DNA from 4 places in the Litoribrevibacter albus genome. Region 3 is predicted to be linked to each of the others. Evidence: predicted binding sites of a transcription regulator. Region 3 holds the regulator's gene; each other region holds the start of a gene.
What was found. The regulator FNR, encoded in region 3, switches genes on or off when oxygen is low (the NO sensors DNR and NnrR bind a similar motif). The targets are predictions, from matches to a motif close to TTGATNTANATCAA.
Positions count from the first base shown of each region.

Region 1: a site for FNR is predicted at 4,991-5,004, ahead of QQL66_RS01045 (bacteriohemerythrin). Genes of this name have one in related genera too.
Region 2: a site for FNR is predicted at 3,305-3,318, ahead of QQL66_RS16075 (type IV pili methyl-accepting chemotaxis transducer N-terminal domain-containing protein). Genes of this name have one in related genera too.
Region 4: a site for FNR is predicted at 4,339-4,352, ahead of QQL66_RS07510 (TraR/DksA family transcriptional regulator). Genes of this name have one in related genera too.

Region 1 is NZ_BSNM01000002.1:198,608-206,103, forward strand. It holds gene QQL66_RS01030 (transglutaminase-like cysteine peptidase) at 379-1,005, shown strand; gene QQL66_RS01035 (bifunctional diguanylate cyclase/phosphodiesterase) at 1,116-3,080, shown strand; gene QQL66_RS01040 (DUF2333 family protein) at 3,269-4,258, shown strand; gene QQL66_RS01045 (bacteriohemerythrin) at 4,285-4,905, opposite strand; gene QQL66_RS01050 (efflux RND transporter permease subunit) at 5,100-7,496, shown strand, end outside.
Region 2 is NZ_BSNM01000016.1:286,951-294,446, reverse strand. It holds gene QQL66_RS16085 (PAS domain-containing sensor histidine kinase) at 1-1,759, opposite strand, end outside; gene QQL66_RS16080 (substrate-binding domain-containing protein) at 1,778-2,977, opposite strand; gene QQL66_RS16075 (type IV pili methyl-accepting chemotaxis transducer N-terminal domain-containing protein) at 3,430-4,242, shown strand; gene QQL66_RS16070 (DUF3565 domain-containing protein) at 4,277-4,519, shown strand; gene QQL66_RS16065 (DNA-3-methyladenine glycosylase I) at 4,526-5,206, opposite strand; gene QQL66_RS16060 (EAL and HDOD domain-containing protein) at 5,297-6,511, opposite strand; gene QQL66_RS16055 (GMC oxidoreductase) at 6,781-7,496, shown strand, end outside.
Region 3 is NZ_BSNM01000003.1:221,132-228,627, forward strand. It holds gene QQL66_RS02785 (ATP-binding cassette domain-containing protein) at 1-1,691, shown strand, start outside; gene QQL66_RS02790 (universal stress protein) at 1,775-2,203, opposite strand; gene QQL66_RS02795 (hypothetical protein) at 2,477-3,025, shown strand; gene ppnN (nucleotide 5'-monophosphate nucleosidase PpnN) at 3,097-4,470, shown strand; gene fnr (fumarate/nitrate reduction transcriptional regulator Fnr) at 4,566-5,345, opposite strand; gene QQL66_RS02810 (sulfite exporter TauE/SafE family protein) at 5,530-6,531, opposite strand; gene ccoS (cbb3-type cytochrome oxidase assembly protein CcoS) at 6,565-6,789, opposite strand; gene QQL66_RS02820 (heavy metal translocating P-type ATPase) at 6,806-7,496, opposite strand, start outside.
Region 4 is NZ_BSNM01000011.1:84,846-92,341, reverse strand. It holds gene QQL66_RS07540 (ribonuclease R family protein) at 1-46, opposite strand, end outside; gene QQL66_RS07535 (hypothetical protein) at 261-458, shown strand; gene QQL66_RS07530 (class I SAM-dependent methyltransferase) at 458-1,150, shown strand; gene QQL66_RS07525 (class I SAM-dependent methyltransferase) at 1,404-2,051, shown strand; gene QQL66_RS07520 (DUF2156 domain-containing protein) at 2,122-3,129, shown strand; gene QQL66_RS07515 (VOC family protein) at 3,358-3,849, opposite strand; gene QQL66_RS07510 (TraR/DksA family transcriptional regulator) at 3,940-4,260, opposite strand; gene QQL66_RS07505 (50S ribosomal protein L11 methyltransferase) at 4,534-5,589, opposite strand; gene QQL66_RS07500 (DoxX family protein) at 5,605-6,048, opposite strand; gene QQL66_RS07495 (Rieske (2Fe-2S) protein) at 6,065-6,469, opposite strand; gene QQL66_RS07490 (iron-containing redox enzyme family protein) at 6,466-7,323, opposite strand; gene QQL66_RS07485 (dihydrodipicolinate synthase family protein) at 7,336-7,496, opposite strand, start outside.

The sequences.
Region 1 (7,496 bases), on a different contig from region 3:
CTGACGGCCATCTTCTCATCGTTTTCAGCTATAAAATCGTGTAACTTTCCATCACCAATAATTTGGTTAATGGTTTGGATCAATAATTTTGGCTAATTAGTTATGGCTAGTAACTAACTGCCTTGATCGTGTTATAGCGTCGAATGCTGTATTAGATAGCGGTTTAGTACGTACTATTTATCAGTTGGTACTATTTATAGGTAGTACTATAGACAGTAACACCTCCTACTGTATAGGCTTAGACTTTATATTGGCAATGAAAGTAACGTTTCAGAATGAAAGAATGGTAACAGGATGTATCAATGCCAATAGGAAGTGATGGTGCATGGATAGGAATGGGTTGTGATTCAGAGTAAGGTTCAGTTTGGGAAACGCACAATGAAAGCGTTTCTTCTGATATTGCTTTTGCCTGTTTTGGTCTTGTCTGCCGACATAAGCCTGAAGCCAGAGATCAAAGAAAGTTTCTCCCGCTTGATTGATGAGGTCTCCTTGCTTGAAGACCAGGAAAAACTCGATCGAGTTAATCAGTATTTCAATACCGAAATCCGTTTTATCAGTGACCAGCTTCTTTGGGAACAGGAAGATTACTGGGCTACGCCGTATGAGTCGTTGTCCCGAAAAGCCGGAGATTGCGAAGACTTTTCATTGGCCAAGTATTTTACCTTGATCAAAGCCGGGATGGACCCGGAAAAATTACGGATTACCTACGTAAAAGCTGTGAAGTTAAAACAGGCGCATATGGTTCTGGCTTATTATCCAACGCCTTCCTCTGAACCATTGGTATTGGATAACTTGATTCCCGAGATTAAAAGGGCATCCAAACGACGCGATTTGGTGCCTGTTTACAGCTTCAATGCCAGTGGTTTTTGGCTAAATAAAATGTCAGGAAATATTAGGCTGGGTGGTGCATCCCGGGTGACCATGTGGAGCGAGTTTGTAGAGCGGATGTCAGAGTATGATCCGTTAGGTCTGCTCCCTGAATTTGCCAGAGCATCCAGTAAATAGTGTTTAAAAAATTACTAGAAATATCATGACCTTTCGGTTCGCTTGCGCCGAATAGGTTAGACTGAGAAGATACGGCCCTGAATAAGAGGGGCTTAAAAGGAGATTAAGTCGTGACCCTGTTTCAACGGCTCGTAGTAATGACGATGGCAATCTTATTTTTAGCGTTGGCTGGAAATATCTCGTCAGGTGTATGGTCGGTCAAGGAGCACCTGAACCGTCAGTTGAATATTAATGCGGAGGATGCCGCCCGTTCTCTTGCCATTTCGATGAATACGGCACTTCGGGAAAATGATCAAGCCAGTCTGGAGACCTTGCTCAACGCCATGTTTGATGGTGGCGATTATCAGAGCATTCGGGTGTTTTCGGTGAACGGTCGACTGCTGATTGAGAAAAAATCCGAAGCGATCATGTCAGACGTACCTTCCTGGTTTAAGAGTTTAATTGAATTCAAAAGTGTAACGGCTGAAAGTGAAGTTACGGATGGCTGGCAGCAATACGGTCGTATCTTTGTCGAGCCGAATTCTGAAAAAAGTTACGGTAAGCTTTGGTCGATTACCAGCAAAATGGTGGTGTGGGTTGTGCTGTTGATGGGTGCAGCGCTGATCATGATCATCTTCTTTATGAAAACCTTATTGAAGCCATTATCGGATATGGAGCATCAGGCAAACGCCATCTCTAATCGCGATTTCCAAACCATCCCACTACCTAAAGCACGAGAGTTAAGACGTGTCGTTATGGTTATGAACGGCATGGCAGAGAAGTTGAGCAAGTTGTTTTCCGATCAGGCGGAAATGACAGAACAGTTGCGAGAAATGTCGTTTCGGGACTCGCTGACAGGCTTATCGAATCGACGTGATTTTGTGGCTCACTTTAAATCGTATCTTGATCCGCGACAGGGCAGCAAAAGTGGCGCGATGATCCTTGTGGGAATTCGGGCATTTGATAAGTTTAATCAGGAGCATGGCACCACCAAGGGGGATGAGTTGTTAGTTCAACTCTCCAATCAGATTAAAGTCATGCGTCGAGATCACAGCAAGATCATAACCGCTCGTTTAAAAGGGGCTGAGTTTGGGATCTTTATTCCGGATGTTTCCAGAGAGCATGCATTGCAGGCGTTGAAAAAACTGTTTAAAGATTTGTCTATGTTGCCGGCGGTTCATGGTAAGAGTGACATGTCGGATAAGTTGCACCTTGGTCTGGCCTATTATTCAGAAACTTCCAAGATTCCAAGTACGGGAGATTTGATCAGTCTTGCGGACCAGGCGTTGCGTCGAGCGCAAGGACGGGGCCGTAATACGGTCATTATGCTGTCGACCAGCGAAGCGATTGAATCCGATGGCGTGATGGGGGATCAAGCGTGGCGTGGTTATCTGGAAAAGGTATTGGAACGTCGAGCCGTTAAATTGCTGTATCAGCCGGTTAAGCATTTTGGTGTCGCCAGTACGTCGGATTACGAAGTACTGGCGAGAACCGATTACAAAGACAGTTTGGTAACGGCTTCGTTGTTCTGGCCAATGGTTGAGCGCTATCAGTGGACGGAGCAGTTTGATCAGTTGATCATCACGAAGGCGATGTCTTTGATGGTCAGTCAGACACACGATTTACGCTTGACGATCAATGTGTCTCCTAAGTCACTTTTATCCAAAAAGTTTGCAGATTGGTTGCTGAAAGTGGCCCAGGAAAATCCAGCCGTATCGAAACGTGTGATTCTTGAAGTGTCTGAGTATGCATTGCATCAGGATGCGGAAAGTATCATTGCTCTGTCGCAATCTTTAAGTGCCTACGGCATGAAGTTAGCGATTGATCACTTTGGCGCAAGTTCGGGAACCTTTAGTTATCTGAATCGTGTTCAGGTCGATCATTTGAAAGTGGATCGCAGTTATATTCGTGATGTACACCTTTCAAAAGATAATCAGTTTTATATTCGTTCCTTAATCCAAATTGCACATAACTTGGATATTAAAGTATATGCCGAGGGTGTAGAAAAGGACGAAGAGTATGAGGTGCTAAAAGCGTTAGGCTTGGATGGTGCCATTGGATATTTATTTGGTAAGCCGTTAGCGGAACCTCATTAGAGCGCTGCTAAACGCTAAACTCATTATATCGACTGAGACACTGCGTTGATTTAATGATTGAATAAATCAAATGAACTGCGAGTTTTGAGATCTCTGGTTTGAATAGAGTTTCAAATGAATCGGAGAGCGAGCTCTCATTCTTAATCAGTAGTTTGATGTCGCTGGTAGATGGAAAAGAGGCAAGATAAATGGATAAGAAAACGTTGTATGGTATTTCAGGTGGTGTTGGCGCATTTGTTTTGTTGCTTACATTGATCGGTTGGTATTGGAGTTCAGAACCAGATTCTATCAGGGTGGTAACGGCAGCTACCAATCATGCTGAGCAGAACTCGCAGAATCTAGTGACGGGCTATGTCACTACTCACACCTTAATATCGGTTATCGATACCCTATTAAATAAATCGGGTGGCTATATCTCCAATGATATCTTTCCGCCAGGGGTTGCCATGGACAATATGCCAAATTGGGAATTTGGTGTGTTGGTGCAGGTTCGCGATTTGGCACGTGCTTTCCGTCGTGATTTCAGTCGATCTCAATCTCAATCGACAGAGGACAAAGATCTTGCCAAAGCGGAACCTTTGTTGAATTTTGATCACAAGAGCCGCTTCTTTCCTTCGTCGGAATCTCAATATCAGGACGCCCAAGATTATTTAGAGTCTTATCTGGGTCGTTTGGCCGATCCAAAAGAGTCGCGTGCTCAGTTTTATACCCGTGCGGATAACCTAAGCCGCTGGTTATCGGATGTGGAAACCCGTTTGGGTAGCTTATCTCAGCGTTTGAGTGCAGCGGTAGGCAAGGTTCAGATTAATACGGATTTGGCGGGCGATAATGTAGCGGAGCAAGCGACACCGGGTGTGGACCATGAAATTGTAAAAACGCCTTGGCTGGAAATTGACGATGTGTTCTATCAGACACGCGGTTCCTGTTGGGCGTTGATTCAGATTCTGACGGCGATTGAAAATGATTTCCGCCCGGTACTTGAAAAGAAAAATGCCCGTATCAGTTTGAAGCAAATTATTCGTGAATTAGAGTCTACACAGGAGTCTGTCTTTAGCCCTGTTATTCTGAATGGTGAAGGGTTTGGCTTGTTAGCCAATCATTCATTGGTGATGGCATCTTATGTGGCGCGTGCTCACGCAGCCATCATCGATTTAAGAAGTCTGCTAGAGCAAGGGTAATAGGTTAAGCCTATTACCCTCTGATCTTAGAGTTGCTCCAACAAGTGGGTTAATTGATCTGCCAGATCCTTCAGTTGATCCACTTCTGCTTCCGTCATTTTAAATGGATCTAGCTGGTGAATCTGATTGGATAACTCACTGGCTGCCTTCTTGGCATCTTCCTTAATTTGTTGATGTTGATTGGCTGAGGCGTTGTCCTCATCCGAGACTTGATACGGTTCGACCTGTTGATCGTGAATACAATCGTGGTTCAGCAGAAACTCGGCCAGTTTGGTATCCACTTTGAGGATGTGGTTCTTCAACCAGTTGACCAGAAACTCTTGAATGAGTGCCGCATCTTCGATGGTGAGCTTGTCGATGTCGGCTTGGCTGGAGTTCAGTTCAGCAATAAACAGTTGGTGTTGTTTCTTGTGTTTTGTCAGCTTCTCTTCAGTATAACCATACTGAGCCATCAGGGTTTCTTCGGTGGTAAAGTGATAACGCGTATAATCGAACAATTCTTCAAGAATGGACTCTAAAGAAGCGCTTTCAAATTGGGATTCAATCGCATCATGCAGTTTGTTGATTAGACTGATCAGGATTTGATGTTGATCGTCAATGACTTTGATGCCTACGGCATACTCTGGTTTCCAGCGGAATAAACTCATAGACAACCCTTTAGCGATGGAATAAGACGTCTGTCGTCAGTCTAATACAACGCGATCACCCTAAGAAGTTTACCTGTGCATTGTATTGATTTTGATCAATATAGCATAGGCAGTGAATTCAACTTGGTTTATAGTGCTCCCTTCTTTTTAATGCACTATGAATACTCTAATTAAAACCACAAGGACGTTGTTTGATGTTCTCTTTTTATCGTTCACTCGTTTTATCTAATCCTAGGCTGTGGCTGCTGATTATTTTGGGATTGTCGGTATTGGCCGTTATCTCGGGCCAGTCCTTTAAAATTGATGCATCAGCAGATTCTTTGACTCTGGAGAACGATAAAGACCTCAAATATTTTCGTGACGTGGTGAAGGAATTCGGGGCGGATGACTTTCTGTTTATTACTTATGCACCCAAGAATGATTCCATTGTTAGTGATAAAAGCCTGAATGAAATCAGTCTGATTTCAACCAAGCTGGAGGCGTTGAATGATGTTTCTTCGGTGGTGAGCATTCTGAATGTGCCTCTGTTGGACAGCCCCAGAATCAGTTTAACTGAGTTGTCTCAGGGAATGAGAACGCTGGCAACGCCTGGGGTAAATAAAGAATTGGCGTTGAAAGAGTTTCAGAACAGCCCGCTTTATAATCAGCTGTTGATGAGTGAAGATGCCAAGACCACGGCTCTTCAAGTTAATCTAAAACGCGATACCGAATACTACCGCCTGCTGAATGCTCGTAACGAACTCAGAAATGCCTCGAAAGAAGAAGGGTTCAGTAAGCAAGCGGACATGGCACATGCTGAGGCTCAGTTTTCCGAATACAATGCTGCCCGACTAAAACGTGAGAGCCAAACGATTGCTGACGTTCGGGCGATTCTTGATCAGCATCGTGAACATGCCGATATTTTCTTAGGCGGTGTGACCATGATTACTTCCGACATGATCAGCTTTATTGAAGATGATCTGGTGACCTTTGGTATCGGTGTAGTTCTGTTCCTGATTGCAATGTTAACGGTTATCTTCAGGAAAGTGCGCTGGGTCTTGGTTCCTCTATTGAGCTGCTTGTTGACCTCCATCTGGCTGGTCGGTTTGCTGGCGTTGTTGGATTGGCGAGCGACGGTTATCTCATCCAACTTCGTGTCGCTGGTTCTGATCATTACTATGTCGATGTGTGTGCACTTGGTGGTGCGCTATCGTGAACTGCATCTGGAGATGCCAAAGGCAAACCAGTTTGAGTTGGTGGAATCGACCACTTTGCACATGATTAAGCCGTGTCTGTATACCTCCCTTACCACCATTGTTGCCTTTATGTCGTTGGTGTTTTCAGGCATTAAACCTGTGATCGATTTTGGCTGGATGATGGCTACCGGGGTTGGTTTGGCTTTCCTTCTGACCTTTATTATTTTCCCTGTATTGATGTTATTGATTCCGGTGGATGAGCCGGTAGAAGAACACGACTTTACCGAAGCCTTTACGCTTTTCTTTGCTGGTTTGGCGAAACGTCGTTATGTGTCGATAGCGTTTATTTCACTTGGGCTGGCGGCAGGATCAATTTTTGGAATTACCAAGCTGGAAGTAGAAAACAGCTTTATCGGTTACTTTGATGATAAAACCGAAATTTACCAAGGGATGTCGGTGATCGATCAGGAGCTTGGCGGAACAACGCCGCTGGACATTGTAATCAAGCCGGATCAGCAATTTGATGAGTTTGTGAAGTCTCTGGAAACGCCTTTCGAAGCGGTAGAACTTGAAGGCGATGATTTCTTAGAAGATGAGATGGGCGAAGAGCTGGGTGATTTGGACGGGTTGGGAGATGCGTTCGGTGACATGGGCGATGGTTTTGGGGAGGCCGATGAAGCCAATGCGCCAAGCTACTGGCTAACCACCAAACAGTTGGCGCGATTGAAAGAGATTCATCAATATCTGGAATCTTACCCTGAAATCGGCAAGGTGTTATCACTGAGTACAGTAATGGACTTGGCGACCATGCTGAATGACGATAAGCCATTAAGCGATTTTGAGTTAGCCTTGGTACGTACTATGGTGCCGGAAGATGTGTCTGACATCCTGATCAAACCTTACTTGTCTGATGATGCGAACACGGCCCGCATTACCATGCGTATTATCGACTCAGATCCTGAATTGCGTCGGGCAGAATTGCTTGAAAAAATTCAGACGGATCTTCAGCAAAAATTTGGTTTAGAGGTCGAGCAATATCGGCTCACCAACATGATGGTGCTTTACAACAACATGCTACAAAGCTTGTTCACCTCACAGATTGAAACTTTAGGTGTGGTGTTTTTGGCGATCATGTTGATGTTCTGGGTGCTGTTCCGTTCTTTCTATCTTGCAGTGGTCGCGATTATTCCGAACATGCTGGCGGCTGGCATGGTGTTGGGGGCGATGGGGCTGGCTGGCTTACCTTTGGATATGATGACCATTACCATCGCTGCTATTACAGTGGGGATTGCGGTGGATGACACCATTCACTACATCCATCGCTTTATGGAAGAATTCCCCAAAGATTACGACTACAAAGCCACCATTGTTCGCTGTCACGGCAGTATTGGTAAGGCGATGTACTATACCTCAGTT
Region 2 (7,496 bases), on a different contig from region 3:
GGAGGTGTGCAATACGTTCTTCCAGTGTGGTGGATACCGTCAATGCCGTCCCAATCGGCGTGTTAAGTTCATGAGAGATGCCTGCTACCAATGAGCCCAGGGAAGCCAGTTTTTCCGATTGGATCAGGCTTTCCTGAGTGGATTCCAGTTCCATCGTTTTCTTGGTAATGGCATCGGCCAGACTCTTGTTGAGGCTGTTCAGTTGCGTGGTTGCTTCTTCCGCGCGGGCTTTTTCCCGTGACAGCTCTTCCTGGGTTTGGATGATGCCGGTGATGTCCGTTAGGAAACCACAAATGTAGATGATGTCGCCTTGTTGATTTTTAATCGGGAATTTCACGCTGATAAAAGAAAAGGTTTCGCCGTCTTTGACCAGATCTTCCCTGAAGTTAAGCACCCGCATTTCCTGAAGTACTTTGTTGTCATGGTTTGTGAATTCTTCGGCAACGCGAGGCGGGAAGATGTCTTCGTTGGTTTTTCCATAAACCTCTGAGTGAGGGATACCCGTAACGCATTCGAATTCGGAGTTCACAAACTGATAGCGACCATCAAGGGTTTTGATGTACACCACGGAGCCCGAGTAATTGAGAATATTCCGATACATTTCTTCATTCGATACTACATCCTGCATCGCCTGTTCCAGGCGTCGGCCTACTTGATTGATCTCATAGATGGGGGTGGCTTCGAAATGTGGTGTATCCGTATCTGAGGTCTGCTTTTCGGCAAACTTGGTCAGATAATTCAGCGATCGGCTGCTGATCTTGGTAGCCAGTACGGCGATACCTGTCCCCAGTAGCAGGACCAACCCCACAACCAGAATCAGTGTTTGGGTAAAGAGTTGATAATGGCTGGTCAGGTAGGATTCTTTCTGCCATAAAATCAATTGAAGTTGTGTGGCATCCTGATGAGCGATGTCATGATCCCCTAATAGGTCAATGACAGAAAAATGTTCATCCGGATACTCGTCGTTTGCCTGATAGATCGGTGTCGTTCCTACCTGATTCATCCAGGCGATGGGTTCCAAAGATCCATTGGCATGATCTCTGGATGTGCCGGTGACAGCGACCTTTGGATCTGATGATGGTTGAATTACCAGCGTCGCGCCATCAACCCCGGTATTGTTTACGATTCGGCGAAGTAATTGGACATTGTTGTTGAATAAATTGATGCCAAAAAGATAGCCCAATCGTTTGTTTAACGGGCCGCCAATCAATTCCTTACTGTATGCCATGCCGCTGGCAATATTATGATATGCCACACCGGAAAATTCGCTGTTGGGAGTAAATAGCTGTGCACCTAAGTTGGGTAAGTGGTTTCTCAACTCGGTAATCATGTTGTCCAGATGATAGCTGGAATGACCTGCGATGATTTCCTTTCCTCCTCGAATAGGCACAAACAACAACAGGTCGAGATCCGTAGCATACGTGCTCAATAACTCGTTTAACCGTTGATGAATCTGACGGGTAAGGTGTTCATAATTGGTTGATTCAACTACCAGGGAACTTTGCTGAAGGGTTAATTGGTTAAGTTGCTGGTCTTGCTGAAGGATTGAAAGCACATGTTCCAATTCCGCCTGACGGTTTTCTAACACCAGGGACGTGAGTTTGCGCAGTTGCCGGGTGTGGTCCTGAGCACTGTCGTGCAGCATATTGGTGGTGTTGGTGTAATAAAACCACAGACACACAAAGGCGGTGACACTCAGTGACAGGCATAAACAGGCTGAAATCAGGCGATGAAAGGGCAAGCCCGCACGAGAGGTCATCTTGCTTATCCAGCGCATTTATTTGGCCAATCCATGTTGTTCAACCATAGCATGATCAGAGTACCTGAATGCCCGTTCTTCGAAGCGTTGCAGCTGTTTCGGTTTGGTGTCTTGTGTGACTAATCGGAAACTGCCGGAATAAATGGTGGGCACCTGTGTTGTTTCGCCGAGCAGATCCATACCAATGGCTTCTGCCATCGCCACGCCATTGTCGTCGTTCATACGCATCACGGTGAAATCGAGCGATTTGGCTTTCAGCTGATTCAGTTCTGATGAGCCGCCACCCCAGCCATTGACGGTAATGTTCTGTTCTAATCCAAGTTCTGTCAGTGCATCCAGTGTGCCCAGAGCAATGTCGGTTGAGGTTGCGTAGATGAAATCTAATGGAGATTGATCTTGCTGATGATCCTTGATCAGTTGTTGGGTGGCTGCTTTTGCTAGAGCACGATCAAAATTCACGTAATAGCTGTCTTGTAGTTGGTAGCCCGAGGATGCATTCATGAAGCTCTCAAAGACACCTCCACGCATCTGGCTAACGTAGCCTTGAGTACCATACAAGATGGCGTAGTTACCGCCCGTTGGGAAACGCTTCTGGTATTCCTGAATGAGCAGTTGTGTGCCGATGATGTGGTCAAACCCGACATAGAGAAACGGTTGCTGGGTTCCAAAGGCTTTCAACGGAGTCGTGATGTTCTGCAAGATGATTTTGATCTGACTCTGAGTCATGACCTGTTCAATCAACTTCTGATGTTTCAGGGCGTCCAGAGTGAACAGCAGGTAATCGGTGTTGTCGCCAAGACTTTGTTTGAGCAGTTTGGATTGTTCGTTAAGATCGATGCCGGGTTTGGTGAAATGCTTATCGAGTTGATACTGCACACCCAATCGCTTTAACCTGTGTTCGAAGGCGGCAATGCTGCGACGCCAATAATCTGAAATCTGTAAGCCCGGACAGATGACCAGAATATTCACCGGCTTGTCATTGTTAATGAGTCGTTTGGGTTGGCTTTGCACTCGAAGGTTAAAGGCTTCGGATTTTGTTTTTTGTTCAGGAAAGACCTCCAAGTATTCATCAATGGTCCAATACTCAGGAAATCGTACATCTGCCGATGCGTTGGCACTCATTAATGAGGTAACGAACGTAACCAGGCTGCATAGGATAAACGCGGTATAACGATCAAAAATGTACGTCGTATAACGATAAAGAAAGTGTTGGCGCATAGGGTGAACGAATACCTAATGATCAGTCTCATCGGACGATCTTGGTGGTGATACTTTATTCTTATAAAGCCAAACTGTAGACCATGCGGTAACCAAGATCAAATGCTTAACTGCGTATCTTTTTGTATTTAAACGGCTTTTGAACAGTCTTTACTGTTCGGCCTGTTTTAGTGCAAATCTATAAATTTCCCCCTTGTTGGTGCAGCTGCATTGGATTTACGAAGTGTGGCTTGATGCCTTTTGGTGTTTTTCATATCTACCGTGCTCCTTTGGGGAACACGATCATAACGATATTTCCGATTGTTTTACTCGGAAAAGCCGATTTTATTGCCTTAGGGCAAATGTTACTCAACTGTTTTCTTATACATTGCACTTATTTCTGAGTTGGCCTGCTATGTGCTTTTGGCAAGACTGCTTGAACTATTAATACTGCCTAAAAGAAGGATGTTCCAGTGAAAAGATTCCAATTGAGATATTTCATCAAGCTACTGATCCTGCTACTCATTCCATTTTCCATTCCCTCGTTCAGTTGGGGAATGACGGACGCGGAAGCCATTAACAAGTCTGGTCGACAGCGGATGCTTTCTCAGCGAATGATGAAGAGCTATTTGATGATTGGCGCGGATGTGAAGGTTGAAATGGCCCAAAAACAACTCGACGACAGTGTGGCTTTGTTTGAACAACAATTCCTTGAATTGCGTGAGTATGCGACCACGGAAGAAATCAATAACAAGCTGGATAAGGTCGAATCATTGTGGGTAATGCACCGTGAACGTATCATCAGCCCACCGAATAAGTCGAATGTCCCTGACTTAATGGAGCAGAATTTAGCGTTGTTGGTAGCCTGTGATCAGGTGGTTAAGGCTATTGAGCTCAAGGCAAACGTTAACAGTGCTCAGTTGGTGAATATATCCGGCAGACAGCGGATGTTGTCCCAGAAAATTGCCAAAGCGTATATGGCGTTGTACTGGAAGGTGGAATCAGTGGATCTTAAACAGGAGTTCGAGCAGGCTGTTCAGCTGTTCGATGATTCATTGCAAACCCTGATGGATTCAGATTTGAACACCGAAGATCTTAATCGCTCTTTGAGAAAAGTGGGTAATCAATGGCGCTTTTCGCAATCCGGGTTTAAATTAGGTGACGATGGTCGCTATGTTCCGACAGTTATTTCGGTAACCACTGAATCCATCTTGAAGAAAATGGATCAGATTACCAAGCAGTATGAGTCTCTGATGTTGTCTCATAAGCAAGTGGCTCAGAATTGATCTCTATCGATATTTTCATTTAATGAGGTAATACGTGAAGCAACCCATCATAGGCTTTCATCAGGATGAGCTCGGTGACTGGGTTGCTGAACTGGCTTGTTTTCACGGGCAGCACGTGCGACATCAACCGCCCTTTATTAATCGGCCTTGGGTTACGTCGGCGCAAGGTCGAGACGCCATGTTGGGCCATTGTCTGAATTGTGTCCGTTGCGATCAGCATGAACCACCTAATGAGATGATTGCGTGTAAGCATCAACCCTCATCTGACTCGGAATAAGTTTAGTTAGCCCACCGTTAGTGCCAGTAATAAGCTGATGCGGGATAACGGCCAACCGGATTCTTGATGCCATTCAGTGAATTTTTCTTGAACGAGTTTTAAATCTCGCTTGGATGTGGGGTTTTTATCAATGATATTTCTGGCTTTCAGTGCGGTCACCACATCTTTCGTGAAGATGAAGGTGTCTTTGTTGACCATGCGTAAGAAATACGAACCCGATGCACCGCCCAGCTGCGTGCCGTGTTTTTTCAAGTGATCCCACAGACCGACAATGTCGGTGACCGGCCAGTCACCTAAGAACTTGCCGAAGCTCCCATGTTCTTCAGAGGTACGAAGGATAAACGCTGCATTATCACGAATCGACTTCATTTTCCCCAGATGACGAATCAGATCTGTATTGGTCATGTGTTCTGCAATGGCATCATCACTGAGATGAGCATTACCCAGTACGTTAAAACCATGAAAGGCTTTTTCGAAGGCCGGCCATTTTGCATCCACCAAACTGTGCTTTAAGCCGGCCCGGAAGATTCGTAAACTCATTAAGGAGAGATATCGGTGATCGGGAATCTCGGCCAGTTCTTCGCTGGTGGCAGGTGCCTGAAGGCGTGAATCTAATAGATCGTTGATGGCTTTTTGGGAGCCTTTCTGAGTAATTGCGTCCTGATAGATGGCGTTAAAGCTGGTCATGAGATTTTCCTTAAAACCCGACATCAAGGTGAAATGTTGATATCGGGAGTGTAAAAGAAAATTGCTTAAAACGCTTTAATCAAAAACGGATTAAAGGCTGTCTATCATGGCATTGGCTTTGACATGACTATCAATAAAAATGGTGTTTACATCATTTTGGGTTAGCCCAAGTTCACGGAGTTGCGCCCAAGGCACATCAAGGAGCTTGAACTTTTCGTAGAGGGTTGCGGTTTTTAGAATCAACCCCAGTAAGCCCCGGTATTCGGTGAGGGCTTCTTTGCTTTCTTCATCCAAGGGTAACTTTTTCATGAGATCGTGAATGGAGATATCAAAGAATAAGTCCAGGCATGAGAGCATACCGATCATGTAAAATTTCTCTGCCAGTTTCTCATTGAAGATGCTCGCAACATGTTCGCAGAAATAGGCCCGTTGTAATGAAATAGCCAGTAATGATTTGGGTTTATCTTCGAGCTTGGTCATCGCTAGCATGGTGGCCCAGCTTTTGAGTCGGGTTATTCCCAGTAAAGCCACGGCGGTTGCAATGCTGGTGACTTCAACGGAACGTCTTAATTCTGCCGAGTTGATCAGACTTAGCAGCTTGAAAGAGAGTTCGGAATCCTGAGTGATTATTGTCTTGATGCTGTCGACATCGGCGTCTTGCTGATTTAACTCTGCGATCAGCTTCAGCACGGTCGCTTTGTTGCTCGACAAGGTGGCGCCCTGAACAATGTTTGGCTTATAAAGAAAATAGCCTTGAAACAAGGAGCAACCCAGGTCTTTACAGAATTGGTATTCATCGAGTGTTTCAATCTTCTCTGCCAGCAACACAACTTCATATTTGGCCAGTTTGCTGATGGCTTCCCGGAGTTGAGTGCGGGTCATGGCCGGCACTTCAAGTTTGACGATGTCAGTGAGCTCAAGTAAGGGTTTGTATTTGTCGTCCCAAATAAAATCATCCAGGGCGATCTTATACCCGCGATCTTTGATTTCCTGAACTTTGGCGACGAGTTCCGGTGTGACTTCAATGTCTTCCAGAATTTCAATATTCAGCAGTTCCGGCGCTATGGGGGGTAAAAAATCGAGCAACTTATCCGTGAAGTTAACGAATGCAGGTAATCCACCGGTGATGTTTTCGCATTCCCCTAATGAAAATGTATTGATAAGCACCTGGGACGTAGCGGTATTCCCGTCAATACTGCTGTTAATGGTTCCGTCTTCAAATCGGTAGAGTAGCTCGTAAGCAACAATTTCCTTATTCACATCGCAGATGGGTTGTCGTGCTAAAAGGGTTGTGTTGGCTGACACGGATTCGTCGTCCTTTCTAATGCTTTAGACATTCTAAGTGTAGAAAAGAAATTCAGAATGAACAGATGGTCGTCCTTCTGACCTTCAATTAAGAGTGCCTCTGATTTAATAACGCATCTGAATTAATCGCTCCTTTAATCACGAGTACGTTTAATCAGAAATTAGAGTAATTACTCAGGTTTTTATTGACCCGATGGGGATGATCAATGAATAATCAGCTTCAATAACTACTAAAACGCAATTCCGATGTTGATGTGAGGGAAAGATTCGTGAGTCATTTAAATGAGCAAAATCAACCAAGTACAGAACATTTTGATTATGACCAGGTGGTTATCGGTTCTGGTTTTGGTGGCTCGTGCAGTGCACTGCGCTTGACTGAGAAAGGGTACAAGGTACTGGTTCTTGAAAAGGGCAAGCGCTGGTCAGATCAAGATTTCCCCTCTACCAACTGGAATTTTAAAAAGTACCTTTGGGCACCCAAGTTAGGTTTGACCGGGCCTTGGCAAATGTCCTTCACCCGCAAGGTGGTGGCGTTGCACGGATCGGGCGTCGGTGGTGGTTCACTGATTTATGCCAACACCCATTACATTCCACAACAACGTATCTTTGAGTCCGAACAATGGACCAGAACACGGGATAATTGGTACGAAACCTTATTGCCGTTTTATGGCTTGGCACAGCGTATGTTAGGCACCAGCTCCGGCCGTTTTGAAGGCGTTGCTGATAAGCTGCTCAAAGATGTGGCTCAGGACATGGGGCGGGAAGATACCTATGAGCTGGTGGATACAGGTGTGTATTACGAAGATCAGTTCAAGGCGGCCGAGAATAAAGAAGAACCGTATTTTGCTGGTGAAGGGCCTAAGCGCGAAGCATGTAATCTCTGTGCCCGATGCATGATGGGCTGCCCCAAAAACGCTAAGAATACATTGGAAAAGAACTATCTCTATTTTGCCGAGCGTAACGGTGCCGAGATTCGTTCGGAATC
Region 3 (7,496 bases):
AAACCGTCTATCAGGTGGTTGCTGGTGGCTTGGCAGAAGTGGGCCAATTTATTGCCGAATATCATGCCTTAACGACAGATCCTAATGCTGATTTAGAAAAGTTAGCCAAAATTCAGAGCGAGATTGAAGCCAGAGATGGTTGGTCTCTGGAACAAAAGGTTGATCAGATACTTAAGCGGCTAAAGCTGCCTGAAGACAAAAAAATGTCAGAGCTTTCGGGTGGGTGGCGCCGACGAGTCGTTCTTGGTAGAGCACTCGTTTCTGAGCCTGATTTGTTGTTGCTGGATGAACCGACCAACCATTTGGATATCCTGGCCATTGAGTGGCTAGAACAGCAATTGACCCAATTTGAAGGCAGTATTCTTTTGATCACCCACGATCGGAGTTTCCTGAAGTCGGTAGCGAATCGGATTTGGGAATTGGATCGAGGCAATTTAACCAGTTGGGATTGTTCGTACGAGCAGTTCCTGGTTCGTAAAGAAGAATGGTTAGCTGCTGAAGAAAAGCACTGGCAAGAATTCGATAAGAAGCTGGCACAAGAAGAGGTATGGATTCGTCAGGGCATTAAAGCCCGGCGTACCCGTAATGAAGGGCGAGTCAGAGCTTTAAAGGCAATGCGGCAAGAGCGCACAGAGCGCAGAACCCGGGTTGGTAAAGCGTCTTTTGCAATTAGCTCGGGGGATCGTTCAGGTAAGTTGGTTGCTGAGTTGAAATCGGTTTCTCATGCATACGGTGATCAGAAGATTCTTGATGATTTTAATTTCTTACTTATGCGTGGTGACCGAGTCGGTTTGATTGGGCCGAATGGTGTTGGTAAGAGTACTCTTCTAAAAATTATTTTAGGGCAACTGACTCCTGATTCGGGTGATGTGCGTTTGGGCACGAAAATGGAAGTGGCCTATTTTGAACAGCTTAGAAGTCAGCTCGATCTAGAAAAAAGCGTCATTGATAACGTGTCGGAAGGGCGGGATAGCATTTCCATTGGTGGGCAAAATAAACACATCATTGGTTATTTAAATGATTTTCTATTTACGCCTGAGCGTTCTCGTACCCCGGTGAAAGCCTTATCCGGTGGAGAAAAGAACCGGGTGTTGCTGGCACGCCTCTTTAGTCAGCCTGCAAATGTTTTGGTTCTTGATGAGCCGACCAACGATTTGGACATGGAAACATTGGAGCTGTTGGAAGAGTTACTGATGGACTTTGACGGTACCATTATTCTAGTGAGCCATGACCGTTCTTTCTTGGATAATGTGGTCAGTAACTCCCTGATCTTCCACGGAAACGGTGTGGTTGAAGAAATCATTGGTGGATTTAACGATTGGCAATCTTCCGGAGGGAAATTTAAATTCTTGGATCAAGGCAGCCAAGAGGCTAAACGTCCAGAAGAAAAGACGGATTCAGTGAGTTCCTCAACCGTTCAGAGCACAAAAACTGAGAATTCAGATACTGATAAACCTAAGCCCAAAAAGCTCAGTTATAAATTACAGCGAGAGCTGGATATGATGCCGGATCAATTGGCTGAGCAGGAGGCTGTTGTTGAAGCGTTGCAGGAAGAGACTTCCGCAGCTGATTTTTATCAGCAGGATCATGAGCTGGTGACCAACAAACTTCAGGCGCTAGCCGAAGAAGAGGAAAAGTTGGAAGTTCTTATGGAGCGTTGGGTTGAGTTGGAAGCGATGGCTGAAGGCTAACGTTTTAAGATCGTCCGGTTCGTGTGCTGGAAACGACCCCTTATGGCTTTAAAAATTCGCCATAAGGGGCGTTTTCTATAGATCTATATTCTTACCGCCAATACATCATATTCAGCATGATGAATTACATCAGAAGCGTGAGAGCCTAATAGTAAGGCCAAGCCATGTCGGCCATGACTGCCAACAATGACGAGATCGGCGTCAATCTCTTTGGCTTTACGGTGGACTTCAGCATTCACTGAGCCTACAACAACATCAGTTTCCACTACCTCTATGCCTGTTTTGTTGATGAGTTGACGCATATTCTCTTTGGCATGCTCAATAAGTTGATCTTGTATTTCTACAACATCAAAAGGAATGTCTCCGCCAAAAGCAAAAGCAAAAGGTTCAATGGTGTGAAGGACATGAATTTTCGAGCCAAACGCATTAACAAAGGTTTTAGCTGGTTCAATTACCTTTTCTGATTCTTCCGACAGATCGACTGCCAATAGAATGGTTGAATAGTTGGTCATCCTTTAATCCTCTGTTGTCTTGCTCATCAGGTTTCCGTATTTGTCTGTGGCCTTTAAGGTTTCTGAAAGGCACATGACGCTTTTTACTTCAAACAATTTACCGGGTTACGAGATCCTCAAGTAAATTATTTTCGTAGACCATTTCCTTTTACTATGATCTTATTATTGAAGTAAGTGCTTGATCTTTCAACTTTATGATAAGTGTGTGACAAAAGTTGGAATTGGTTTAAATCAATGTTTTTCTTAAATTTAGAGCGTAATTAGGGTGATGTAATGCAGCTTTGGGTGATTGTCGCTGGTTTGGCATTTTTGATGGTGCTTGGATCTATTTTGTGGATTATGCCCTCTAAGCGTGATCGACGAATTGCAGGTCTTCGCCAAGCGGCCATCATCAAAGGTGTTCGCGTTAAATTAATTAAATACCCGTTAATCAATTTATCCGGGCGAGTGGAAGAAGGCGCTGTCGATGCGGCAGGTTATTCATTTGATGGAGTTGAAAGCAATAGGCTTCATTCGGGATGGATGCTTATTCGAAGTCATCATAATGTTGAAGAGACTTCATCCTCTTCCTCGTTTGCAGGATGGGATTGGTATATTAACCAAGGTGAATTACCTCTAGCTATAATACAGCATATTGAGTCATTGCTAGGTGCTTATAAAGAGCAACTTCATGCAGTGTCGATATTGTCCGGAGGGATAACCATAGGTTGGAATGAAGATGGAACGGCTGACGATGTCATCAAATTTGAAGATTGGGCTAATACCCTCAGAGGGCTACTTGGTGACTATTTTGCATCTTTAGATGAACATGAAGGAGAGTGAAGTCCCGTTTTCGGTAATAACAAGGATATTTCAACTAAAATGAAATATGGATCATTGGCAAGGAGTGCATTATGCCATCAGAAGTAATTGATTATTCAGTATTATCACCCGTCGGAAGTTTGGATATTCTATCCATCAATGAAATCAATCAGTTAAGCGGCCTTAATAAAGGCAAACTCTATGAAATGTTCAGACGTTGTTCTCTGGCTGTTATGAACAGTGGCATTGATAACGACGACATTGAACAGTTAGAAAATCAGTATTTGGATTTTGAAATTAGTATTGTTCCTCAAGCGCGTGGTGCTTGTATCGCTGTTCAAAATGCACCAGCGAGGGCATTTGTCGATGGAAAAATGATTCAGGGGGTCAAAGAAAATCTTTTTTCCGTTCTCAGAGATATTATTCATTTAAGCAGTCAGTTGGATCTGGACTTATTGCATGAGGAAGGCAATGGTCCTCTAATCACGGAAGCGGTTTTTCATACCTTGCGTCAGGCGAATGCTCTCCAGGCACGTGTTGATCCTAATATTATTGTTTGTTGGGGTGGACACTCCATTAGTGAGCATGAATACGACTACACCAAGGAAGTTGGCTATCAATTAGGGCTCAGAGGCTTTGATATCTGCACTGGCTGTGGTCCTGGGGCGATGAAGGGGCCGATGAAAGGTGCCAATGTTGCTCATGTGAAGCAGCGTATCAGAAACCCTAGATACATAGGTCTAACTGAACCAGGCATTATTGCAGCGGAATCCCCAAATCCGATTGTAAATGAGCTAATTATTTTGCCGGACATCGAAAAACGTCTGGAAGCCTTTGTACGATTGGGGCATGGCATAGTCGTGTTCCCAGGAGGGGCAGGAACTGCGGAAGAGATTCTCTACTTATTAGGTGTACTCATGGGGAATAAGCATGGTGCTGAAATTCCTGTGTATTTTACGGCCCCTAAAGAGTCCGAAGCGTATTTCCGACAGATCGACGAGTTTATTGGAGATACTTTGGGGCCTGAAGCTCAAAAACTTTATGAGATCATCATTGATGACCCTGAGAAGGTGGCTGTTGAGTTGAAGGCCAGAATGACTGAGGTGAAAGAACATCGTAAGGCGCGAAAAGATGCCTACTACTTTAACTGGATGTTGGATATTGCTGCTGTCTTTCAAGAGCCGTTTATTCCAACCCATGCATCGATGTCTGAATTAAACCTGAATACGGGGCAGGAGCCTCACATGCTGGCCTCTCAGTTACGACGAGCTATGTCCGGTATTGTAGCGGGGAATGTCAAAGAGCAGGGAATTGCAGAGATTCACAAGCATGGCCCGTTCAAGTTGCACGGTGAAACTAACTTGATGAAGAAACTGGATACACTGCTAACTTCTTTTGTTCAGCAGAAGCGAATGAAATTACCGGGCAGTAAATACGTACCTTGTTATCAGGTGGTTACTGACTGAAATGATATTTCATAGGTAATAAAAAAGCCCGGTTTCTATGCCGGGCTTTTTTATGAACCAGTTATTGTATAACCGGTTTCAGTGAGAGCGGACTATTAACCCGCTACTCGTTTACCGCAAGCACTGGCTGTTCCATCTTGAAGGTCGGCAAGTTCATAAAGACCATCAACGTCCAGCAGTTCAATGTCTCGGCTGCTGTCCAGGAAGCGTAGCAATTCTTTTTGTTGGAACTTACTGAAAATACGGCTAACCGTTTCTACCGCTAAGCCTAGGAAGTTACCTAAGTCGTTTCTCGACATAGTTAGACGGAAGCGGGTTGCAGAGTATCCACGGCGGTGGAATCGTTCTGAGACTGAAACTAGGAAAGTAGCAAGACGCTGCTCAGATGTTTTCTTACTTAAAAGAAGCATCATTTGTTGGTCTTCAGAGATTTCCTGGCTCATGCTTTGAAGTACCTGATCACGTAGTTCAGGCAGATCATCCGCTAACGCATCCAGGCTGTCGTATGGAATGTCACATACGGTTGTCGTTTCCAGTGCGACGGTGGTAATAGGGTATTTTTTATTAAATAACCCATTAAGACCAATCATCTCACCCGCAAAGTGGAAGCCAACAATTTGTTCTTCTCCAGAAGGACTGGTAATAAAGCTCTTCACACTGCCTGATCGAATAGCAAGCACAGAATGGAAATCATCCCCCTGGCGCCATAATGTTTGACCTTTTTGATAAGGTCGACCACGTTTAATGATTGCATCAAAACGGTCAATATCTTGCTCGTGAAGTGATAAGGGTAAGCAGAGTGAGCTCAATGAGCAGTCCTGGCAGCTAACTGCGGTACCGCACCCTTTAACGCTAGTGATTGTTTTCTGAGACATAAGCTTCAGCTTCCGTAAGTTTTGGTAATTTATAACACAGCTTTACCATTCTTAAAAGCACGTTTGTGGTGCATTTTCTAGCTATGCGCTCTAGTGACTAAAAAAAGAAATGCATCGACTATCTTATGCAAAATTCACTTTACTAACTGATAGTATAGATGTTTAAAAAAGCGCACTCTAATGGTTAATGCTGCATCTGCGAGTGATCCATTTTTGAATGGTCAATCTCAGGTGTTTGATCATTGATACCTTGTATCGATGGTTCTTCTGTCTTCTCTCTATGAATCATATGATCGTCCCCATTCTGCTCATGGCTAATCGGAGTCTTGATCATGTCATCGTGATTCATTTGTGAATGATCCATGGTTGAATGATCGATTGCAGAATGATTCATGCTCGAATGATCAGGGCCAGACGAATTATGCTGCATTGTACTATGATCATGATCACTATGCTCTGAATGATTTGTATGATCTGTGTGAGTCGTGTGGTTTGCATGATTTCCGTGGCCGAGCAGATGTTGGCCATTTCCCCAGATAATCCATAGCCCCATCAATATCATCATTATGGCAGCTAAGTTTCGGATGTTTTTGTTACGGATAATGTTGCTGAGCTGGGATGCTAGTAAACCTGTTGCTAGCATTGTAGGTAAGGTGCCGAGACCAAAGGCAAACATAACTAGTGCGGAGCTGGTTGGAGAAGCATTGGCTGAAGCAAGCACTAGGGTGCTATAAACCAGTCCACAAGGAAGCCATCCCCAAAGTAAACCAAGGGATAAGGATTTATAAACGGTATCTGCTGGTAGGAAAGGCTTAGTGAGCGGTTGAATACGTTTCCATATCCATTGTCCTGGCTTTTCTATTTTTGTAATTGCGCGAGACCAGTCAGCAATGTATAGCCCCATCAGCACAATGAAAACGCCGGCAATCAGTCGAAGTATCATACCGACGGTCGGGCTAAGATTAGCAAGAAGAGAGCTGGCTAAACCAATTAGAAAACCTGCTCCGGTGTAGCTGGTGATTCGCCCTAGATTGAACGCCAGATTTTTGCTGAAGCGCTGGGAAATATTGCCTTGGCTATTTAGACCAAACGTGGCCGTAATGCCTCCACACATTCCTATACAGTGTGCGCCACCAAGTAAACCAATAAGCAGGGCAGCGGTAAATGAGAGGGTATCAACGGTCATGTGTGGGCCTGTTATATCTTGATTGGCAGAAGGTTATTCTGGTTTGTTGGATGGCGTGTCGGAATTCGTGTCCGAATTGTTTTTCTTAATGGGTTTGGCATCATCTGGCAGCAAATCTTCATCGTCATCGAAGAGAATTTTATGCGCAGGCGTTTCCATATCATCAAACTGGCCACTTTTGATGTTCCATACCAGCGTAATAACGGCAATGGTCAAAAAGATAATTGAGATAGGAATTAAGAAAAGGATACTGTCCACACACGTTACCTCAAGTTCAGATGTTTCTTAGTCTGAGTGCATTCAGCACAACGACCAGTGAGCTTGCTGACATACCGATTGCAGCAGCCCAAGGAGGAATAAATCCTGTGGCGGCCAGCGGTAAGGCGATCAGATTATATATCAAAGCCCAACCGAGATTCTGTTTGATTATTTTTCGACACTGTTCGGCAATGGTGAACGCATTATTAATGGCGTTGAGTTGACCATTCATCAATATCATATCGGACTTGGTTTTTGCCAGGTCGGTTGCTTCATTCATCGCGATGGAAATGCCGGCCGAGGCCAAAACAGGAATGTCATTAATGCCATCGCCTATCATTAAGGTACGACATTCCTGAGTATGCAGTTTTGATAGTTGATCAAGTTTTCCTTGAGGCGTGAGGCCCGAATGTACGTGTTCGATATCCAGTGTTCTGGCCATGTCTTCGGCATTTTGGGAGCGATCACCTGTCAGCATGTGGAGATTGATCTTCCGCTGGCGGAGCGCCTGAATGGCCTCTTTTGCATCTGCTCTTAAAGTGTCCTCAACTTTAAAAAAGGCAAGAACCTGTTGTCCATCAGCTAATACAACCCAGTTATGGCTATCTGGAAGCACAACTTCATTGATGGATGTCTTCTCTTGAATAAATTGACTGTGGCCAATGTACAGGGTCTTACCGTCGACGGTGCCACTCAGGCCACCACCG
Region 4 (7,496 bases), on a different contig from region 3:
CTTGCTTGAGTTGCTTCAATTGAGCCAATGCGTCTGGATTGATCATGATAATATAGGTCTGCGTATTAAGTCGTGTCTGTGTAATTTGCTAAGAATGCTTGGTAGGACGGGGTATTGTGCCAAATAGGCGGGTAAAGCTTGTGTCCTAGATCAGGTGTAATTCAATGGTGCGCATGATAACGTCTGCTATTCGGATAAACCAGTGATGAATGATGAAAATTACTGGTATCCGGTCAGTTGTATTTTAGATTGAGAACCGTATGGGAAATGTCATTCAATTCAAACGCCCCGACCCTAAACAGAAAGCCAAAGAAAAAGCCAAGGGTAAAACCTTGTGCAAAAGTGGTTTCCATAAGTGGGAAATAGATAAGAAAAAACAGTTTGATGTGAAGTCCGGTAAATTAGTAACCGTCTATCGTTGTGCCCGCTGTGGTGAAGTTAAGGTAAAGGCGCATTAATGGCCCGACGAAAATCTCACAAAGATCATTTTGCAGAGCTATCCGTAGACTCTCTTCACTGTCCGTTGTGCTCAAGTTCAAAGCCTCAACCCTATTGGCAGGATCGAAAGCGACCTTACTTGCAATGTGGCGAATGTCATTTGGTGTTTGTTCCTTCTTCTTATCATTTATCTCCTGAGCAAGAAAAGTCTGAATACGATCTTCATCAAAACGTGTCTGACGACCAGGGTTATCGAAATTTTCTATCAAGAGCACTGACACCTGTGGTGAACCGCGTTACTGCACCGGCTTCCGGTCTCGACTTTGGCTGTGGCCCAGGGCCGGTGTTAGCTGGGATGTTGAGCGATGCTGGGTATGCGATGTCTGTCTACGATCCGTACTATGCGGCAAACCTGGATGTATTGGCTCAAAGCTATGACTTTATTACGTGCACCGAAGTGATAGAGCATGTAGCTGCACCTGATCAGGTGTTTTCCAAATTAGTTGAGTTGGTTAATCCTGGTGGGATCATCGTTATGATGACAAAGCGGGTGATCAATCGTGATGCATTTGGCCAATGGCACTATAAGAACGATCCAACCCATATCTGCTTTTATAGTGAGTCGACGTTCGAGTGGCTGGCGCAGCACCATCAGTTGGATTGTGAGTTTGAAAGTCAGGATGTTGTTGTGTTTAGGAAGGATGGTGAATAAAGAGCGGATAATAGCTTGATATCTATATCAATTTTTTTCGATTTATAGCCTTTTCTTATAAAGGGAGTAGTTTTAAGAGTTTGTTGGGATGCCGTTTATCCACAACAAATGACTCCTTTGATCAAAATGAGCATTAATTCACAATTATCTAAATTTTTGGCTTGAAGGACTCAAGTGCAAGCATTAGTCTTAGTGCTGAACAAGATATAACAACAATATGTTCCAAAAATAATAACAATACGGAAGCATACCAATGCGTGATAACTATAAGTGGATCGGACCTATCTATGACTTTCTTGGCAGAGTCTACAGTGGTCAACAAATTGAAAACTGTAAAATTGCCAATCTGGATCGCCTAAAACCTGGACAGAAAGTACTATTTGCTGGTGTTGGCCACGGCCGAGATGCTATTCATGCGGCTAAGTTGGGTGCTGACGTTACGGTTGTTGATCTGTCTAAAACCATGCTGGATAACTTCCAGAAGCTGTTAGAGAAAGAAAATATCCAAGTGACGGTTCGTCAGGTTCACAATGATATTTTCAAAGTTGATGAAATTGAACAGTACGACATGGTGGTTGCGAACTTCTTCCTGAATGTTTTCAACAAATCAATGATGCCAGACGTTTTAAATCATTTAATCAGTCTATGTAAGCCGGGTGGTCATGTGGTTGTTGGTGACTTTATGTATCCAACGGGCAATGTTTTGGTTCGTACCTTGAAGAAAGCTTATTGGTATGGCGCTGTATTGATTTTTGTTGCCTTCACCAAGAATGCACTGCACGAAGTGTATAACTACCCAGAAGTTATGAAAAAAGCCGGATTGGATATTGAAGACAAGAAACCGTTCAGCTTTTTAAAATTTAATGCCTATTGGTCGATTTTAGGGCGCAAAGCTGCCTAAGCAGTAATGGCATAGATCTGAGTCTTCAGGACTCTTAAAAACAATAAGAATAAAAATAGAGGGCGGAACAATGGAAGATCAATCAATTCTTGTCTCGGGGAAGGCGCTCACTGGATTTAGTGGCTTCTCTCTTTCTGAACGCGTTGAGTACTTAAAGCAATTCGGTGGTCATAGCCAGTCTTATTCTGCTATGCAGCCAGGTATGAAGTATTTTGATCTGCCAGGTGTTGGTTTCATTGGCTACAAACAAAAATTTGGTGTGTCTTTTGTACTGGGTGACCCGATCTGCGCTCCAGAGCACAGAGAGCATTTGGTTGCTCAATTTTTGAATAAGCATCCAAACACTTCCTTTGTTCAGGCATCTGAAGACGTAGCCGTTATGATGCACAACCGATTTGGTTATAACTCAACACAGTTTGGTATCGAGTCTTTTATTGATCTGACGAAGTGGTCGCTTAAAGGTAAGAAGAAGCAAGTTTTGCGAACTGCGCTTAACCAAGCGGAAAAGCGTGGTATCGAAGTAAAAGAAAGTTATGCAGAGCAGCGCACGAAAGAGATTTCCAAGGCGTGGTTGCAAACTCGTAAAGTGAGTAAGAAAGAAATTAATTTCCTTATTCGTCCTATGAGCATGGACTATAAGGAAGGTTCTCGTAGCTTCTATGCGTATCAGGATGGTGAGCCTGTTGGCTTCATCTTCTTTGATCCGATTTATGAGAACAATAAAATTGTTAGTTATGTGCCTAACATTTCTCGTGCATGTGCGTCTTTCAAACAAGGTATCTGGTATACCTTAATGTTACATGCGATGGAGGTGTTTAAAGAGGAAGGTGTAGAACGTATTGACCTTGGTCTGATTCCTCTTGCGGGTCTTGATGCACCTGCTTCACATGAGTCAAATGTGTTGAAAGGCATCATGAAGTTTGTCTACGACAAGTGTAATTTCCTATACAACTTTAAAGGATTACATTTCACGAAAAGTCGTTTCCGTGGTGAAGAGTTTAAAATTTACTATTGTCACCGCCGCTCATTGCCAACGCGCGATATTCTAGGCGTGCTGTTGCTATCGAATCTGCTTTAACCTCGTTTGGAGGCAGATATTCCGCTTTTGCGTTATTACGTTTTTAGCCCACCATTGGTGGGCTTTTTTATGGGCGGCTCTTTTTTGGGGGCTCTTTTTTGGGGGCTCTTGTGTAAAAGAGTCTTTTGGGATGCCTTTACTCGTTGAGTTTCAGGTATAGGGCTTCATTGTTCAGTCTTTGGGGTCGATTGTTCTTTTTGTGCTTGGGTTGCTGTTCTTGTGCTTGAGTTACTCATCTTGAATCAACACTTCTTGCGGCCACATGTCGGTGAACGCAATGTCTTCGTCTATGGCATTAGGGTCTGAAATCTTCTGAGCAAAGGTCCAGAGATAACCATCCAGGTCTTTGGCCGTGTAGATCTGATCGCCCCAAAAGGTGTCTATCAACTCAGACAGAATGGTTGCTCCGCAGGATTGAGCGCGTTCAAAGTGGGATTCAATGTCCGGGATGTAGAGATAAATACCGATACCTTGTTGAGTCCCGATTTGTTTTGGTGTTTGGGAAATGCTGCTGAAGCTGCCCTGGCGTTGAATCATGATTCTTGCTTCCAGACAGAACATTTCAGCAAAGATAACCAAACCTTCTTTGACGATGGGGTTGCCTATCGTTTCAAAGCCAAAAGCCAGCTCATAAAAGTTGATCGACTTCTCTGGTTCTTCAACCGTAAGACAAGGCGTTAGCTGAGGTACATGGTTCGGTTTGTAGTGGGAAGACGACATAGGGCTGTCCATTAAGAAGCCCAATGGCTTCGGATAGGGGTTAGCGATACACTAACTTTAGAACAGCCCTAAGATCTATACAAAGTGGATTTATTCTGCGCAGCCAATACAGGTTGTTGCAAAAGGAAGTGCATCTAAACGGGCTGGATTAATCTCTTCACCGCAAAGACTGCAAAGCCCATATTCACCGCTTTGTAAGCGATTGAGTGCGCTTTTGATTAGTTGGAGTTCTTCTTTACCTTCGTGTTCGAGTGCGTGCAATACATCCAGGTTTTCTTGCTCAGTTGCTTGTTCACTGAAGTCCTGGCTCATAGGCTCAGATCGATTTAAGTCTTTACTGATTGCGCTAACTCTACGTTCAATTTGCTCTTTTTGTTCCAGAAGCTTTGTTCTGACATGATCAAGATCCATAAGCCACCTCCTAGATTCTGACGTTTGCTGAATCATTCCTAATTGAAATCATCATCTCAGGCGATTGATTAGCGTGTATTGATATATATCAGATGAAGAATAGGAAAAGTCATTGTCCTACTTTTTAAGTATATCTGATGAAATGAAGTACGCAGGGGGAAACGCTTAATTCTAGGGGGCAAGGGATGATTCTGATCAAGAGTGGGCCTTATCATGACCACTAAATATGGTCATGATAAAGCTGGTATTGTGGGCTAACGAGTAGCGGCTAAGTTAGTCAAAAACCCGTTCATCCATGCATTGATCGAAGGTCGCAATACTGTCTCCATTTCGCATGACGTTTCCTTTCCAGCGATAAATCTGACGGAACGCTAGGGAACAGGCATCTTCCGGGTAATACCGGCTGAAGCTTAAGGAGATAATGTCTCCTTTTTTCACATCAATACACTCTTCAATGGGAAGATAGGCATGCTTCCAGCTGTCTGAACAGCTGCGCTTAACTAAACAGTCACCGGAAATATCCAGAGAGATGTTGTCGCTCAATGTCGCTATGAAGTAACACTGAAAACCTGTTAATCGAGCATCTTGTTCAATCACAAAGGAACGCGATTTATGGTAGGTGGAAGATTGACTCCAATCACCATGATATCGCTGAATCGCCTGAGGCTGACTGAGTCGGGACGATGCTGGCAGCACAGTATCGTAGTACAGGTTAAAGCGATTATTTATGGCCTTCTGTTCCAGCAGTTTATCCAATTGATAATTGGGGTTAAGTGTCTTGATCTTTCCTTGTTTGATGGCGTTGTGTGCCACTTCCGAAGTGACCGGCGCGATAAACGAGCAGGCATCTCTGGGCAGGCACTTTCCATCAGGTTTCAGAAAGCGCTCAATGGCATCGCAGATGATGGGTTGGAAATCTTCATTATCGGCGATATTGCCAAGGATCTCTGAGATCAGAACATCGGCACGTTCAGGTAATGTTACATCATAGGAAAGCTGATTGAGGGCAATGAAACGATCAGCGTACTCTGTTTTCGCCATCGATTGTTCGGCAAGCTTTAGGATATCGGAGTCGAGGTCAATTGCGTAGACGCGACTGGCGCCTGCTTCTAATGCCCACAAACTCAAAATACCCGTTCCGGCACCAAGATCCACCACCACATCACCGGCTTTGACCGTCTCTTTGATTGCTTGCTCATACGCCTGCATTCGCAGGCGATCATTGAGCATTAGCTGGTGGAAGGACTCATCCCAATCGAGTAACACCTCGGAAAAGGGCAGCCAAGGTTGATTCGTTTCATACTCGGCATAAGGGGAATGATTATTCACAACCGGCCTCCTTCCTTAATGGTTGGACAATGCCTTGGCTGGACTTAATTCATCCACTAGGCTGAGTTTGTTGGATTCCAATGCGTAAGCACCAGGCCCTGTCAAAGCCACTGCTGCCGCAATGAAGGAAAGGAATAGAGGATATTCCCAGCCACCGTTTTCAGCTGTAAATAACCATCCGTTCCCACTGTGTGCCCAGGTAGCTCCCAGAAGAATCGGAACAACCAAGGCTGCCGAAAGACGGGTCTTAAAGCCGATGATCAGTGATATGCCAGCAATGGCTTCGACAAAAAAGACCACATAGGCAAACCAACCGGGTAATCCGATGGAATCAAAGTAGTTGGCGGTCCCTGCTAATGTGAATACCACCATTTTTAAATAAAGGCTGTGTGATAACAGAACAACGCCTAAAGCGATGCGCATCAGTAACAGACCATATGGACTAAGGTTTGTATTCATAGTTGTATCTCCGTATTTATGGGTTTTGTTGTAAGGTTCCGTTGTTGTGAGGAGTTGATTTTAGATTACTGCTTTTAGGTACTGCGTGTTCATCAGAGACTGATGAGATTTCTACCGTTAAGCTGCCACACTCGGGGCCTGCGACTTGCTCTCCTGTATCAATTCGGAAAACGGATTGATGCAGAGGACAGGCAATGGTTTTTTTCTCCCAATTGACCTTGCCGTGATCAAGTCGACCCGCACGATGTGGGCAGTGTCGCGGAAGGCGATAACACTTGCCTTCATGCGACAGTAGAAATGTTCCTTCCTCCCGATACTCCTGGCTCTCAGCCATCAGAGTAACTCTGGATGTGTCTGTCACTACGGTGTTTGTTCGAGCTGTTTCTGTCATAGCCGTATCTGTCATAGCCGTATCTGTCATGGTTGTGTCTCCGTAACAGACGCTCGCGCGTGCAGTTGAGATACGCGCTGGGCTTTAAGCACTGCTTGTTCAAATGCCTGATTGGTAACTAAGCTAGCCAGATTCACACCCTGCCAGGCTTTTTTCACATTCAGAGTGTCGGTTTGATGCATAGCTTTGAGGATGCGAAAGCATTCTTTGGCGTGAAAATCATCAATGTGACAGTGCTCGCTGTAATAATGATGTTGCTCAATACCTAAGCGTTGGCAGGCTTCGGTATAGCAAGGAAACACGGCAGGAATAATGCTTTCAAGGTAGGTGAGCGCACCAACAAAGTAGGATGGATCATCGGCGCGTAATGTCAGCCAATAGAACATGTTAACAAAGGCATAACTGCTGCTTTCGATCTTATCGAAGTAGTAGTCCACCTCGGTCGGCATGGTGAGTTCTTCCAGCAGTTTACGATACAACTTGGTATGCGTTTTGGCAGGGTTGGCTGAACCAAACTCATCGATAAGAATTCGCAACATCGGCAGTTGGGCTGCTAATGACAAGCGGGGCATGATCGCGTAGAAGATCTGCGCTTCGGTCAATCCATCGAGGGCAAATTCTTGTACCAGAATACGAAACTGTTCGAGTGAGATCCGCTCCGAAACAAAGCGGGCACTGTCGGGTTCGTCGGCGGATTCCATTGTGATCATTTGTTTTATTTCACTCACTAAATGCTCATAGCTATCAATCACCGGTGTGCTAGAAAGTGAGCTGAGCGCCGCATCAATCCATTGCTGCTCAAAGTCTAAGAACGATTGTTCATGGGGTTTGGCATGGATAACCTGATCGCGGTTGTAATGGTACAGTTGTTGTTGATTGATCATATGCTACTTCCTTCAAGACGGATCAAAGCAGTAATCACTTGAAATGACACCGGTGCTATTCAGAAAGTGTTTGATGTGTGCGTACCAATCTTCAGCGAAAATCTGGTGGCGTTCACACAGTTCTCCGATTTGGGACTTCAATTCATCCGATGGTGCCTGAGTGGCTTGCAGAC